Regions from separate parts of the Micromonospora sp. WMMA1996 genome, predicted to be linked through region 4. Evidence: riboswitches for the same ligand, from Rfam matches in the RefSeq annotation. Region 4 holds a riboswitch; each other region holds the start of a gene.
The links. A riboswitch is a leader RNA that binds a small molecule or an ion and turns the genes downstream of it on or off. The one in region 4 is predicted to bind cyclic di-AMP.
Positions count from the first base shown of each region.

Region 1: it holds a riboswitch for cyclic di-AMP, as region 4 does, so the genes downstream of both, COO58_RS15740 (C39 family peptidase) here and COO58_RS20705 (hypothetical protein) in region 4, are expected to answer to the same signal.
Region 2: it holds a riboswitch for cyclic di-AMP, as region 4 does, so the genes downstream of both, COO58_RS09800 (transglycosylase family protein) here and COO58_RS20705 (hypothetical protein) in region 4, are expected to answer to the same signal.
Region 3: it holds a riboswitch for cyclic di-AMP, as region 4 does, so the genes downstream of both, COO58_RS06640 (NlpC/P60 family protein) here and COO58_RS20705 (hypothetical protein) in region 4, are expected to answer to the same signal.

Region 1 covers NZ_PDHU01000001.1:3,449,416-3,453,119, reverse strand. Annotated here, with positions in the region: gene COO58_RS15755 (acyltransferase) at 1-103, shown strand, start outside; gene COO58_RS15750 (hypothetical protein) at 241-543, shown strand; gene COO58_RS15745 (hypothetical protein) at 693-1,457, shown strand; cyclic di-AMP (ydaO/yuaA leader) riboswitch at 1,764-1,903, shown strand; gene COO58_RS15740 (C39 family peptidase) at 2,112-2,951, shown strand; gene COO58_RS15735 (hypothetical protein) at 3,014-3,565, opposite strand.
Region 2 covers NZ_PDHU01000001.1:2,040,641-2,044,344, forward strand. Annotated here, with positions in the region: gene COO58_RS09795 (LLM class flavin-dependent oxidoreductase) at 35-1,597, opposite strand; cyclic di-AMP (ydaO/yuaA leader) riboswitch at 1,814-1,979, shown strand; gene COO58_RS09800 (transglycosylase family protein) at 1,983-2,606, shown strand; gene COO58_RS09805 (YbaB/EbfC family nucleoid-associated protein) at 2,778-3,227, shown strand; gene COO58_RS09810 (M4 family metallopeptidase) at 3,294-3,704, opposite strand, start outside.
Region 3 covers NZ_PDHU01000001.1:1,348,208-1,351,911, reverse strand. Annotated here, with positions in the region: gene COO58_RS06645 (N-acetylmuramoyl-L-alanine amidase) at 1-1,094, opposite strand, end outside; cyclic di-AMP (ydaO/yuaA leader) riboswitch at 1,315-1,452, shown strand; gene COO58_RS06640 (NlpC/P60 family protein) at 1,466-2,500, shown strand; gene dcd (dCTP deaminase) at 2,573-3,151, opposite strand; gene COO58_RS06630 (pyridoxamine 5'-phosphate oxidase family protein) at 3,230-3,704, shown strand, end outside.
Region 4 covers NZ_PDHU01000003.1:236,351-240,054, reverse strand. Annotated here, with positions in the region: gene COO58_RS20710 (DUF2269 domain-containing protein) at 1-177, opposite strand, end outside; gene COO58_RS20705 (hypothetical protein) at 257-1,333, opposite strand; cyclic di-AMP (ydaO/yuaA leader) riboswitch at 1,338-1,468, opposite strand; gene COO58_RS20700 (cation diffusion facilitator family transporter) at 1,613-2,527, opposite strand; gene COO58_RS20695 (AAA family ATPase) at 2,604-3,704, opposite strand, start outside.

The DNA of each region.
Region 1 (3,704 bases), on a different contig from region 4:
GGCCGCCGCCGCGCCGGCGCGGTCCGTGCCGGCGCCGAGGTCACCCGCCGACGCCGGCACCCCCACCCCGATCGAGTACGCCGGGCGGCGTGGCCCCGACTGAGGCGCGTCCACCCTGGTCGGTGGTGTCACGACACGCCGACCGAGAGTGCGCGGCGGTGGGATCGGCGGTAATTTGTACCCGTGCTTCCGATCGCGCTTACCTGTCCCGTGTGGTGGGTGGCGCGCTGGGCGGCACGCATGTTGGCCAGCCTGGCCGTGGTCGTCGCCTGCTCGCTCGGCGCTACGACACTGCCCGCCGGGGTCGCCACGGCCGCCCCGACACCGGCCGGCCCGGCCGTCGGCCTGACGTCGCGTACCCCGACTGACACGCCGGTCGCCGCGCGGCCGGGCCGTGTCGACGTCGCCGAGCGGCCGGCCCCCTCCACCGGCGTCCCGGAGCCCGCGCCCCGGGACGCGGTCGCGCGGCCCGGCCACCGGGAGCCGGTCCCGGCCGGTCGGCACCCGGCGCCGGTCGGCCCCCGGGCCCCGCCCGCCCGCTGACCGCACGGGCGGTCCCCGGCCCGTCCCCGCACCCACCGAACCTCACCCCGCACCCGCCTCGGCGGCCCGGCGGCGCCCGTTCCGCGGCCGCGCCCCGCCCCGACCGGCGTGCGACCTTCCCGCCACGTCTTCTCCGTGAGGTGCCGACCATGTCGCAGACCGTTCTCTACCACTTCCTCACCGCCGTCCCCGAGGCCGCCGCGATCTGGTCGGCCCTGCTCGTGTCCGCCTTCGGCCTGCTCGCCGTGCTCGTCGCCCGCCCCGACCGCGACGGCGCGGCGGACCTCGAACCCGATCCGGTCGACGCGGAGGCGCTGCACCGGGCGGACCTCGCCCGCTACGCCGACGAGGTGGCGGTGGCCGCCGCCGGAGCCGCCCAGACCGCCCGCCGGCGACGCGAGCGGTGGCTGGTCGTCCAGGACGAGGCGGAGCGGGCCTGGGCGGCCTTCGACGAGGCGGAGGCGGCCGCCCGCCGCCTGGCCGGCGCCGCCGCGCTGCCCGCGCCGCGCACGCCACACACCCCGTCCGAGTACGCGGCGCGGGAGCGCTGGCTGCACCACGCCGCCATGGCGGCGCACTGGCGGGGCGACCTGACCGCCCGGCAGCTCGCGGACGTGCTGGCCCACCGCAACGGGTGGGACCCGCGTCGCCATCCGGCTGAGCAGGAGATCGTGCTGGCCCGGACGATCCGCGACGGCCGACGGGCGGCCTGGGAGGCGGGCGCCGAGCGGGAGCGACAGGCCTGGCGGGACGCGGAGCTCGCCGCCGACGCGGCGCGGACGCTGGCCGCCGAGACCTACGCGGCGGCCGCCGCGGTGCGGCCGTCGCCCGCCCCCCGCGTCGCGTCGGCCAGCCGAGTCCCGGTGCCCACCGTCGTCCGCGGCGCCCGCTGGCGGCCGGCCCGGGTCGGCTGAGTGGCGTCTCCACCGAATCGTTACCCGAATGCGGTGAGCCCGCTCACGTGCGGCCCGGAAACGGGCGCTCGACGCACAACCGGTCAGCGGACCCGACAATTGCGGGGCGTCGGCCGGTCGAATGCCCGCTTTTCGCCTTCCGATGCCGGCTCGAACCCTTGCCCCCATTGAGTGAAGTCAGTAACCGGCTGTTCCGATATCCGTAGTCGCGGACGACGTTTACGCAGGTGGGAGCGCTTGGCTTGAGGCGTACCCACCGGTAGTGTCGGCGCGTCCGGTGCGGTTTTCGATCGCAGACGGCGACGCCGCACCGACCCGCCTAATCGTGCATACGAACCGGGGACCCACAGCAACACCGGGGTGAATCCGCGAGCCACGGCCCGCGGTAGGGCGTACTTCCCGCCCGAATCCGTCAGCTAACCCGGTCGGCGGCCACGGAAGGAGTTTCATTCCTCGTGCGAACCACCCCCCGATCGTCCCCCCACCTCCACGGCCCGGTGGTGCCGGCGCTCGCCTGACGGCGACGCCCACCCGACCCCCCGTGTGCGCCCGGCTGTCCGGGTGCCCCGTCCAGCGGCCGTCCCGCCCCGTCGAACGCGCGTGAAGTCCTCCGCGCGGGGGCCGGCGTGTGCCGCTCACGCCCTGGAGGAACCCGTGAAGCACCACCTGAAGCGTCAGCTGCGGCGTCTCGCCACCGAGCGCCCGTACCAGATCATCGCCGGTTCGGCCGCCGCCCTCGTGTTGGCCGGCGGCACCGGTGTCGCCCTCGCCGCCACCGACGACACCCCGTCCCGGTCGGAGAACACCGTCGCGGTCGCCGAACTCGGCTCCCGCCTCGGCGAGGCCGCCAGCCGCGGTGAGGCCCGCATCGCCGTCCCCTCGCCGAGCGCCTCACCCAGCGCCGCACCCACCGCCTCGCCCTCGGCGAAGCCGGCGGCCAAGGCCACCACCGACCCGGACACCAAGCCGAAGCCCAAGCCGAAGCCGCCGGCGAGCAAGGTGCTCGACTACGACTACCAGGCGCAGACCACCTACTACTACTGCGGCCCGGCCGCGGTGCGCAACGCGCTCAGCGCCAACGGCATCGAGCGGAGCCAGGACACGCTCGCCGTCGCCCTCGGCACCACCGAGATGGGCACCAACTCGGCCGAGGACACCACGCGCGTGCTCAACCAGCAGGTCAAGGGCAACCCGTACCGGACCCGCATGATCCCGGGCGCGGCCACCCCGGCCCAGATGGACCGGCTCCAGGCCGACGTGGTCACGGCGGTCAGCAACGGCCGCGCGGTCGTCGCCAACGTCGCCGGCGACGCCACCGACACCAACGGCGGCTGGCACTCGTTCCCGGGCGGTCACTACATCGCGGTGGTCGGCTACAAGAACGACGGCCGGACCGTCCGGATCGCCGACTCGGCCGACCCGTCGCTGCCCTCGTACTGGGTCACCACCATCGATCTGGCGAACTGGATGGCGACGCGCGGCTACTCCGCCTGACGCCTTTTACGACGCGCGAAAGGCCGGCACCCTGTTGGGGGTGCCGGCCTTTCGCGTGGGTCTTACTTGGTCCAGTGCTGGGCCACGATGTCGGTGGCCTGCTTCTCCCACTGCGCGTAGGCGTCCGGGTACGCGGAGACCTGGACGGTCTGGGCGGCGTCGGTCAGGGGCATCTTCTCCCAGCCGTCGACCTGCTTCAGGCCCTTGAGGAAGGCCAGGGTGGAGTACTCGGGGTCGGTGATCTGCTCCGGCGTGCCCCAACCGCTCGACGGGCGCTGCTGGAACAGGCCCAGCGAGTCGTGGTCATTCTTGTCGCCGAGGTGGCCGAGGTTTTCCAGCTTCGACTCCTGCAGGGCGGTGGCGATCGAGATGACCGCGGCCCGCTCGGGCAGGCCGGCCTTCTTCGTGGCGGCGATGATCGCCTTGGCGTTGGCGGTCTGCTCGTCGTTCAGGGTGATGGTCGACTGCTCGCCCTGCACGGTGGCGACCGCGACGGGCTTGGCGGCGGCGTGGGCGGGGGTGTCGGTGTGGGCGGCGATCGGACCGGCGAAGACGCCACCGGTGAAGGCCAGACCAGCGATACCGAGGATGCTCTTGCGCAGGATCGTGTTCATGAGGGGGCTCCATTCGGGGGTCAACACACCCGGGGGGGTGTGGGCACCGTCAGGCGCTCGAAAAGTCTTGAAGGGGGATCCGGCTGGCTCGTGAGGGCTGGGGGGTCAGCTCACGGGGCCGGGGATGTCCGGCTGGCTC
Region 2 (3,704 bases), on a different contig from region 4:
CTATCTCACGTCGCGGCTCGGGAATATCCGTCGGTCACAGCTGACCGGGGTAGAAGCCGTGCCGGGCCAGCGGCTCGACGATCTGGTGCTCCTCGTACGACAGGTGTGACAGCAGCGTGTCGGTGAGCAGGTCCGCCGCCTCCTGGAGCCCGGTGAAGTCACCCGGTCGGCTGATCAGCTCCACCAGCGCCCGGTCGACACCCTCCACCACGCCGTGGATCACCACGTGCTCCTCCTCCAGCCGGTCGAGCACCGCCGCCAGCCCGGCGTCGGCGCGGCGCAGGTGCGGGAAGACCGAGGCGTCCTCCAGTCCGTGGTGCTGGGTCACCACCGTGCAGTACGCGGCGCAGTACGCGCCCAGCGTCCAGTTGTTCTGCCGCAGGGTCATCTCGTTCAGCGCGGCCCGCGCGCCGCCCGGCGAGACCGCGCCCCGCGTCACCTGTTCCAGCAGGTCCCGCACCTGGGCCAGCTCCCGGCGCAGGTGGTCGTGCACGTCCACCAGATGTTGCCCCGCGGCCTGCGCGTGGGCCGGGTAGACGTGCCCGGCCGGCGCCGGCGGGGCGGTCGGACGGGTCGACTCGTCCCAGAGGCGGCGCGCGCTCAGGCGTACCCCCGGGTCGGGCGTGGGGGTGACCGCGAGGGTGGTCGGGACGCCGCCGGCGGCCTGCTCCCGCGCGACGGCGCGGGCGCCGCTGCCCGGCGTGGTGCGCTCGGCCGCGACCAGCTCCCGGACCGCCGGCGCCACCTCCTGGGCGAAGAGCTGGATGGCGCGCGGCTCGTCGCTGCCCAGGACGAAGGTGGTGATGCCGTGCTCCAGGGTGAGCCCGGCCAGGTCCTCCACCCACCGCCGCGGCGGCCCGGCCAGGAACCCCGTGGACGAGCGGGTGAAACTGCCGGTCACGTTGAGCATCCGGCGGATCTCGCCGGGGTCCCGCCCGGCGGCCCGCGCGCCCTCGTCGACCAGCGCGTTGAGCGCAGGCAGCTCGTCGGGCCCCTTCGGCAGGTAGGCCAGCGACGGCAGCCAGCCGTCCGCGGCGCGACCGACCAGGCGCAGCATGCGTGGCTTGTACGCGCCCACCCAGATGCCCACCGGATGGGCCGGCGCCGGTCCGCGCTTCGCGCCGACCACCCGGTAGTGCTCCCCGGCGACGCGGATCATCCCGCGTCGGTCGGTGCCCCAGACCTCCCGGATGACCTGGATCGCCTCGTCGAGCGCGTCGACCGCCGCGCCGGGGGAGAGCCGCCGCCCGCCGGCCGCCTCGATCGCGTCCCAGAACGCGCCCGCGCCCAACCCCAGCTCGACCCGGCCGCCGGTGAGCAGGTCCAGGCTGGCCACGCTGCGGGCGAGCACCACCGGTTGGCGCAGCGGCAGGTTGAGCACGTTGCCGGCCAGTCCGATCCGGTCGGTGGCGGCGGCCACGTACGACATCAGCGTCCACGTGTCCAGGAAACCCGGCTGGTAGGGGTGGTCCTGGAAGGTGACCAGGTCCAGCCCGACCTGCTCGCAGAGCGAGGCGAGGGCCACCACCTGGTCCGGCCGTCCGGCGGTGGGGGTGAGGAAGCCGCCGAAGGCCAGCTCGTGTCCGTGCTCGGTCATCCGTGCCGCTCCTCGTGCGATCTTGCCGGTCCCGCCCACGGTAGCCCGGGGCCGGAGCGGCCGGGCGGGGCGTCCGGATCCGGCCCGTACGTCCCGCTACCACGTCGTCGCGTGCCGCGTGCCCGGTCGCCCGCCCGGGTGACGAACATCCCGAGAAGTGGGCGATCGCCCGAAATCGTCCCTAGCGTCGGTGGCGTCCGCGGTCGCGGACACCACGGGCCGGTAACGCCTAATCCCGCCGCCGGCCCGGCGGTAACCGAACCTCGGCGGGAGCGGGGGACCCAACGTTCCTCGGTGCACGTCACCTCGGGGTGAAGCCGCCAGCGGCGGCCGGGCTCCTCGGCCCGAACCCGACAGCTCACCTCGTCGGCGTGGAGGAATCCCCATGGCAACTGCATACGCAGCCCGTCGTACCGCCGTCGGCGTGGTCCTGGCCGGCGCCGCGGTCCTGTTCGCTCCGGCCGTCCCGGCCAGCGCCTCCGGCGTCAACTGGGACGCCGTCGCGCGGTGCGAGTCCGGCGGCAACTGGCACATCAACACCGGCAACGGCTACTACGGCGGGCTCCAGTTCTCGCGCGGCACCTGGAACGGCCACGGCGGGAAGAAGTACGCCGCCCGGGCGGACCTGGCCAGCCGGTCGGAGCAGATCGCCGTCGCCGAGCGGGTCCTGGACGGGCAGGGCATCGGCGCCTGGCCGGTCTGCGGCCGCAAGGGCGGATCCGGCTCGTCCCCGAAGAAGGCGGCCGACCGTCCCACGCCGCGGAAGGCGGACCGCCCCGCGCCGAGGAAGGTCACCGACCGGCCCACCACGACGAGGTCCACGGTGGACCGACCGGCCGGGCGGGGCGGCGCCGGCACCTACCGGGTGCGCTCCGGCGACACACTCTCCGGCATCGCCGTCGCGGCGCACGTCGCCGGGGGGTGGCGGGCGCTGCACGAGCGCAACCGCGCCGTCGTCGGCGACGATCCGGGCCTGATCTTCCCGGGTCAGCGACTGCGCCTGCGCTGAGCCGACGAACGCCCGGCCGGGGCTCCGGCCGGGCGTTCGCGGTCGCGCGACACGCCGGGCGCGCGGCGCCCGACCTGCTCGCTTGCGGGCGGGGCCGGCCGGTGACCGCGCTCGGTCGGTGCCGGTTGCTATGGTCACGATGCTCGGCTAAGACGTGAAGAAAGCGCGGATATGACCATCGACCCGTTCTCGGCCGCCGCGAGCCTCGACGAGCTCCTGAGCCGGACGCAGCAGGCGCTCGCGGCGATGCGGTCCCGGGCCGGCGTGCACCCCGACGGCGAGCCGGGCGAGTTGCTCCGGGCCGAGGGCGCCGCGGCCGACGGCCGCGTCCGGGCGGTCGCCGTCCAGGGTGGCCGACTGGACTCGGTCGCCGTCGACCCGGACCTGGCCGGCGAGCCGCTGGAGGTCCTCTGCGGACACGTCGTCGCCGCCGTCAACGCCGCGCTGGCCGAGCTGGACGCCCGGGTCAGCGACTCGGCCCGGGCCGACGCCGACGCCCTGGCGGCCCGCCTCGGCGGCCTGCCCGACCAGGCGGAGCTGTTCAGCCGGGCGATGCACGAGGTGGCCGCGCGGATCCCGCGCGACCGGGGCGCCGCGTCCCGGGCCGGCCGCCCGGCCTGACCGACCTGCCGACGCGACGAAGCGGCCGGCCGCCCGGAGGACGACGACCGGCCGCTCGCCCTACGGTCAGCTCAGGGTGACCGCGGTGTCGTCGACGACGAAGGACGTCTGCAGGGAGCTGTCCTCCACGCCGCTGAACGAGATGGTCGCCGTGGTGCCGGCCAGCGACGAGACGTCGAAGGACCGCTGCACGTAGCCGGTGGCCTTGTTCAGGTTCGAGTAGGTCGCCAGCGTGGTGCTGCCGGCCTTGACGGTGAGCTTGTCGTACGCGGTGGTCGTGGTCGACTCCGCGCTGTCGATGTGCAGCCAGAAGCTCAGCGTCGCGCGGCAGCCGGCCGGAACGGTCACCGACTGGCTCAGGTTGTCGGTGTGCGACGAGCCGTAGCCGTCGAGCCACGCCTTGTACGAGCCGCCGTGCGCGGCCTGGCCGCTGTCCGTGGTGATGACGCCGGACGAGGCGGTCCAGTTCACGGTGCC
Region 3 (3,704 bases), on a different contig from region 4:
TCGTGCTCCAGACCGATGGACTTGGCGTTGACGTACCAGTTGCCGGCGTGCCAGCCGACGTCCTTGGCCTTGATGTGCTGGGCGACGTAGCCGTCCACCGAGCGCAGCGTGTAGTGCCAGCCCAGGTAGTCGGCCCGCTTCACCAGGTCGACGCTGGGGCCGAAGTAGCCCTCGGTGTCGTGGATGACGATGTATTCGATCTTCTGCTGCTTCGGCCGGTTGCCCAGGTCGTGGTTGCCGTAGTCGCCCGGGTCGGCGCTGAGCTGCTCGTACGGGGCGGGGATCCACTCACAGGCCAGCCGGACCGGGCACTCCAGGCCGTCCGGCCGCTGGGCGTGGCGCAGGCCGAGCCGGGCCAGCCGGGACCGGTCCGGCCGGGCGGCGGTGGCGGCCAGCGTGACCCGCTGCCCGTCGTCGGTGGTCCGGGTCGCGCCCTGGCCGAGCTGGTCGTAGACCTCGTCGGCGAAGGCCGCCGCCGCGTCGGCGGTGTCCGCGCCGGAGTAGCGGGCCACCGCGCCGTACCAGGCCGCCGCGTCGGTGCCGGCGCCGACCGGCCCGCCCAGTGCCTTCTGGTACGACGCGAGCAGCGCCGCGCCACCGCGGATGTTCGCCGCCGGGTCGGTGCGCAGCGTCTGCGCGTCGAGCCCGGTGAGCGTCGCGGCGGTGTCGATCGTCTGCAGCGAGGCGCGGGGCAGCGGGGTCTCCCGTGCCGGCGCGGCGGCGGTGGCCGGGTCGAGGGTGAGCGGGCGGGAGTCGTCGCCGCGCGGGTCCTCGTCCTCGTCGACGTGGGCGCTGCCCGGGGTGGCGAGGACGTGTGCCGCGTCGGTCAGGTGCATCGGGCCGTAGCCGCCGCTGGTGCTGGGTTGGCCGGGGTGGGTGTCCCAGCGGGACTCGAGATAGGAGACGCCGAGCAGCACGTTCTGCGGCACGCCGTACTCGGTGGCCGCGGCGGCGTACTGCCGTTGCCGGTCGGTGGCGGGTCCGGCCGTCTCCGGCGCGGCGGTCACCGGGCCGGTGACGGCCAGCGCGGTGGCGGTCGCCACGGCGGCGGCCAGCAGTATCCGTCCGCCCGACGGTGGGGTGGAGAGGTGCATCGAACCTCCTGGACAGGGATGGGGGTCACTGCGTCCCCACCCTCACTCCGCACACCCGCGAGGGTCAATACCTTTCCAGCAGGTAATCCTTAATGAAAGAAAACTTCACCCAGGTGTCGGTACGGAGTGTCACGGCGTCCCGAGTTGCGGATCGATAACGACGGCTCCTACTCTGGTGAATCGTCGGCCGCCAGTCTCACCGTCCAACCCGGTCGGTGACGGTCCGGCACCGCCGAGTCGCCCACGGGCGAGCCGGGGAACCAGGTACCTGGGGTGAATCCGCAGCGGAGCTGCGGTAGGGCGGCTCCCTTCCCGTCCGAATCCGTCAGCTAACCCGGTAGGCGGTCAGGAAGAAGGAGTACGGACGCCCGGTGGCACTCCATGCCCCGCGGCCGTCGTCGAACCGGTCGGTCGACCGGTCCCTCGTCGCGCCGCGTTCCCGCTGGTCCCGCTTCACCACCGCCCTCGCCGCCCTGGTCGGCACCGCCGTCGTTCTGACCGGCGGCGCCACGGCGGCCCACGCCGAACCCTCGGTCGCCGAGATCGAGGCCCAGATCGACCGCGACTGGAACAAGCTCGAACCGGTCATCGAGCAGGTCAACGCCGTACGCGAGCAGCTCGCGGTGCGGCGCAAGCAGGCCGACGCGCTCGGCCGGCAGATCGCCCCGCTGCAGGCCCGGGTGGACGCGGCGTTGGGCCAGGTCGGCGGGCTCGCCGCCGACGCGTACAAGGGCGACAACCTCTCCACCGTCAACGCCCTGCTGGGCAGCCGCTCGCCGGGCGACCTGGTCAGCGGCCTGGAGCTGCTCGACCGCTTCGCACACCACCAGCAGGAGCAGGTGCGTGCCGTCGCCGAATTGCGCGACGAGCTGGCCGCCAAGAAGCGGCCGCTGGACCAGATGGTCGCCGACCTGAGCCGCACCGAGGCGCAGCTCGCGACGAAGAAGAAGCAGATCGACGGCGAGATCGCCCGGCTGCAGAAGCTGCGGCTGAAGGTCTACGGCAACGGTGGTGGCGGCCCGCTGCGCCCGGCCCCCTGCCCGTCCGGTTACCCCGGCGGCGCGGCCGGGGTCGCGGTCAAGTTCGCCTGCGCCCAGATCGGCAAGATCTACGTCTGGGGGGCCGCCGGCCCGGACCACTTCGACTGCTCCGGCCTGACCATGGCCGCCTGGGCCAAGGCCGGGGTCTCGCTGCCGCACAACGCCCGGCAGCAGCACGACGTGACGAAGCGGGTCAGCCGGTCCGAGCTGCGCGCCGGTGACCTGGTCTTCTACTACGGCGACCTGCACCACGTGGGGATGTACGTGGGCGACGGCTGGGTGGTGCACGCCTCCCAGTCCGGCAAGCCGATCACCATGAAGCGCGTCGACGACGGCGACATCAACAGCTACGGCCGCCCCGCCTGAGGTGTAAGGAAGGGCCCCCTCTTAACGCATTCTGCATAGGAGGGGGCCCCTCTTAACAAGCGGCGCTCGGCGTCAGCGGGTGGGCCAGGTGCGCCAGCTCTGCCAGGACCGGCTCGGCGTCGGGCCGCGCTGGCCCTGGTAGCGCGATCCGTAGACGGCCGAGCCGTACGGGTGCTCGGCCGGCGAGGAGAGCCGGAAGATGCAGAGCTGACCGATCTTCATTCCCGGCCAGAGCGTGATCGGCAGGTTCGCCACGTTGGACAGCTCCAGCGTGACGTGGCCGGAGAAGCCCGGGTCGATGAAGCCGGCGGTGGAGTGGGTCAGCAGGCCGAGCCGGCCCAGGCTGGACTTGCCCTCCAGTCGCCCGGCGAGCTGGTCGCCCAGCGAGATCACCTCCAGCGTGGAGGCGAGCACGAACTCGCCCGGGTGCAGCACGAAGGGCTGGCCCTCCGGCACCTCCACCATCGACGTCAGGTCGTCCTGCTGCACCGACGGGTCGATGTGGGTGTAGAGATGGTTGTTGAAGACCCGGAACAACCGGTCCAGGCGTACGTCGATGCTGGACGGCTGCACCAGCGTGGGCTCGAAGGGCTCCAGCGCGAGCGTGCCCGACTTGATCTCGGAGACCAGGTCGCGGTCGGAGAGCAGCATCGGAACACCATAGCGACCGGTACGGGTGACCTGCGTGTCGCACTACTTCTTCGTACACGTGTTCGATAGAATGTCCGCATGGCTTCCTGGTCCGAATTCGCCGCCGACGAGCCCCGCCTCGCCGACGAGATCCGCCTCCTGATGCAGCAGTACGGGCCGGGCTTCGGCTACCTCGCCACGGTCCGCGCCGACGGCGGCCCGCGGGTGCACCCGGTCTCCCCGGTGATCACCGCCGACGGGCTCTGGTGCTTCGTCATCGACTCCCCGAAGCGCCGCGACCTCGAACGCGACGGCCGCTACGCGCTGCACTCCTTCCCGCCGGAGGAGAGCGACGACGAGGCCTACGTGGCGGGCCGGGCCCGTCCGGTGACCGATCCGGCCACGGTTGCCCGACTGGCCCGGGTCGCCCGGGCGGCGCCGCAGGGTGACTGGCGGCTGTTCGAGTTCACCGTCGACGTGGCGATGCTGACCCGGCGCGACCCGGTGGCCCAGCCGGGTGCCGGCCGGCCGCAGATGCGGGTCTGGCTCGACCCGCGGGGCGCCACGCCGGCAC
Region 4 (3,704 bases):
CGCGAACAGCCAGGTGACCAGCAACGCCGCCGCGGGGTAGACGACCTCCGGGTCGGCGCCGCGCAGCCCGGCCACGCCCAGCGCGAGCAGCCCCAGGTCGGTGCCGAGCCAGCCGAGCGAGGTGACCAGGTGCGCGGTGAGCAGCGCCTTGCGTCCGGCGGGGGAGAGTCGTCTCATGCCACCGATCGTCGGCCGCCGCGCGGCCCACGTCGTGGGCCGCGCGACGACTCCCGGAGTACGTCGGGGAGCGTAGTGCTCAGTAGACCGACAGGTGCACGTGGTTGGTGTGGTCGCTGGACGGGTCGCCGTTGCCGCCGCTGTACGACTTCCAGCCGCTGCTGGGCAGCCAGATCTGCTTGAACCAGATCACGTAGAGCACGGCGAGCGGGTCGGCGTTGCGCACGAAGTACGCGGCCAGGTTGTTGCCGTACGTCCGGTCGCCGCCGCTGGCCACCCCGCCGAAGCCGTCCTTCTGGGCGGCGAAGTCGCAGGCGCGTCCCTTCGGGTGCTCGCCGGAGCCGCTGGGCCGGTGGCAGGAGACGTACCGGGTGAAGCCGGCCGCCTTGGCCTGGTTGAGCGCGTGCAGGGTGCGCGGGGTGATGCAGCCGTCGGCCGGCGTCGGGTCGTTGACGCTGCACGACTCCGCCGGCCAGGAGCCGTCGGAGTTGCGCTTGGCCGGCGTCGCGTTCGCCGTCGAGGTGCCCCGGACGCCGCCGCTGCCGGCGGACGGCCGGTCGTTCGCCACCTCCAGCGCCCGCTCGGCCTGCTGCTTGCGCTTGGCCATCACCGTGACCTGCTTGCGCTGCTCCCGGATCTCGCCGTCGAGCGCGGCGCGGGTCCGGGTCGCCTCGTCCCGGGTGGTGATCAGGTCGCGCAGCGTCCGGTCCTCGTGCGCGGCGACCTGCTCCAGCGCGGCCGCCCGGTCCATGAAGCCCTCCGGGCTGCTGCTGCCGAGCAGGGCCGCGGCGGTGCCCATCCGGCCGGTGCGGTACGCCACCTCGGCGATCTCGCCGACCTTGGCGTCGCGTACGGCCAGCTCGGCGCCGACCGCGTCGAGTCGCTCGGTGAGCTGCTTCTGCCGGGCCACCGACCGGCTCAGCGCGGCCTTGGCCTCCAGCCAGCCCTTGCTGGCCGCGTCGAGCTGGGCGCGCAGTTCCGGGGTGCCGCCCTCGTCGTCACCGCCGGGGGCGGCGGCGCGCAGGCCGGTGGGGGAGGCCGACCACGCCGCCGAGGCGGGGGAGGCCGGCGCGGTCACGACGCCGAGGGCCAGCATCGCGACGAGCAGGGCCGCCATCCGGGCGGCCGTCCGTCGTACAGGTGCCACTGGGGGCATTCACATGTCCTTCCGTCAACCGCCGACCGGGTTAGCTGACGGGTTCGGGACGGAAGATCCCTACCGCTGACGCGGATGCACCCCACGTACGTGGTTCCCCGGCTCGCCCTGCGGGCGATTAGGCGACGGCCGCTCCACCGGCGCCGGGGTGGCGCCCGCGGTGTGGCCGCGACCGAGCCTACCGGCGTTGCCCGGGGCCGGCTCCGTCGCCCGGAGCCGGTGAACCCGGCAAAGCCGGCATTACGCCACAATAGCGGCCTAGATTTAAGTTTGCCCTAATTACCACTCGGTCGGGCCGCACGCTCCGGCCGACGCTCCGGGTTCGATCTGCAACGTGGCGTGATCGATCGAGAAGTCCTCGTGCAGGGCGGCCCGGGCGGCGGCCAGCACGGTGGCGACCTCGGCGCCGGGAGCGGTGGTCAGGTGCGCCGAGGCCACCTCCATGCCCGAGGTCAGCGTCCACACGTGCAGGTCGTGCACCTCCGCCACGCCCGGCACGGCGGCCAGCCGGTCGTGCACCGCGGTCACCTGGAGGTGTTCCGGCGCGGCCTGCACCAGGATGCGCACCGCCGCCCGGCCGAGCCGCCAGGTGCGGGGCAGGATGAACAGACCGATCGCCACGGCCACCAACGGGTCGGCCCACCACCAGTCGGTGACCGCGATGACCAGCGCGGCGCCGATCACCCCGAGCGAGCCGAGCAGGTCGCCGAGCACCTCCAGGTACGCGCCGCGCAGGTTGATGCTCTCCTGCGCCCCGGAGCGCAGCAGCGCGAAGGCGCCGACGTTGGCGAGCAGGCCGAGCACCGCCACCACGAGCATCGGGCCGGCCAGCACCTGCGGCGGGTCACCGAACCGGCGTACCGCCTCGACCAGGACGTAGACCGCGACCGCGCCGAGCAGCACCGCGTTCGCCAGCGCCGCGAGGACCTCCAGCCGGTAGAGGCCGAATGTGCGCTGCGGATCGGTGGTGGCGCGCCGGGTGGCGGTGATCGCGGCCAGCGCCATGCCGATGCCGAGCACGTCGGTGAACATGTGCCCGGCGTCGGAGAGCAGCGCGAGCGAACCGGTCGCGAAGGCGGCCACCGCCTCGACCAGCATGAGGGCGGTGAGCAGCGCGAACGCCGCCCAGAGCCGGCCCCGGTGGCGGTGCGCCGCGTTGGTCACCGCACCGCTGTGGTCATGACCTGCGCCCACGCACACACCCTTCCCTCCCGCACCCTGGCCAGGCCCAATGTATGTTCACATCGCTATGTGTGCAAGTGAGGGTGGATCACCCGGTCGGGTCGAGCGTGGTGAGGCGTTGGGTGGCCCGGGACAACGCGACGTAGAGCGTGCGCACCCCCGAGCCGGGGTCGGCCCGGATCTCGCTCGGCGCGACCAGCACCACGCCGTCGTACTCCATGCCCTTGGCCTGCAGGCTGGTCACCACCTGGAGCCGGCCGGCGCCGAGGCCGTCCAGCCAGCCGGCCACCTCGTCCCGGCGCGGCACCGGTGTGATCACGCCGACGGTGCCCTCCACCTCGCCCAGCAGGATCCGGGCCGCCTCGACCGTGCTCGCCGGCAGCTCGGCGGCGGGCACCGTGCGTTCGACCGGCGACACGCCGGTGGAACGCACCGCGTCGGGCAGCGTCAGGTCCGGATACAGCCGGCGGATCTCCGCCGCCGCCACCGCGAAGATCTCCGCCGAGTTGCGGTAGTTGGTGGTCAGCTCGTAGCGGTGCCGGCGGCGACGCCCCAGCGCCTGGTCGCGGGCCCGGTCCAGCTCCTGCGGGTCGCCGGTCCAGGCGGTCTGCGCCGGGTCGCCGACCACCGTCCAGGACGCCAGCCGGCCCCGGCGCCCGATCATCCGCCACTGCATCGGCGAGACGTCCTGCGACTCGTCCACCACCACGTGGGCGTAGTCGCGGTAGTCCGCCGGACGCTCCCGGGCCGCCGCCCGGGCGGCGCGCTGCCGGTCGGCGTACGTGCTCAGCTCGCGCACGCCGCCGGCCAGCTGGTACGGGTCCCGCTTCGGCTTCGCCCGCCGCACCGGAGTGCCGAGCAACGCGTCCAGCTCGTCCAGCAGCGCGATGTCGGCGACGGTCGACCCGTCGGCGTCCAGCGTCCGGTACGCCTCGGTGAGCAACCGGATCTCGGCCGAGGAGAGGATCCCGCCGGCGTAGCGGCGCAGCCGGTCCGGGCGGGCGAGCCACCCCAGCACGTGACGCGGGTGCAACCGGGGCCACCAGGCCTTGAGGAACTCCCGGAACTCCGGCCGCTCGATGATCTCGTCCTCGAACGCGGGCTGCTCCGGCAACCGGCCCACCCGCAGCGTCCGGGCCTGCGCGTAGAGCGCGGCGAGCACCGCGTCGAACGCCGACCGGCGCACCTC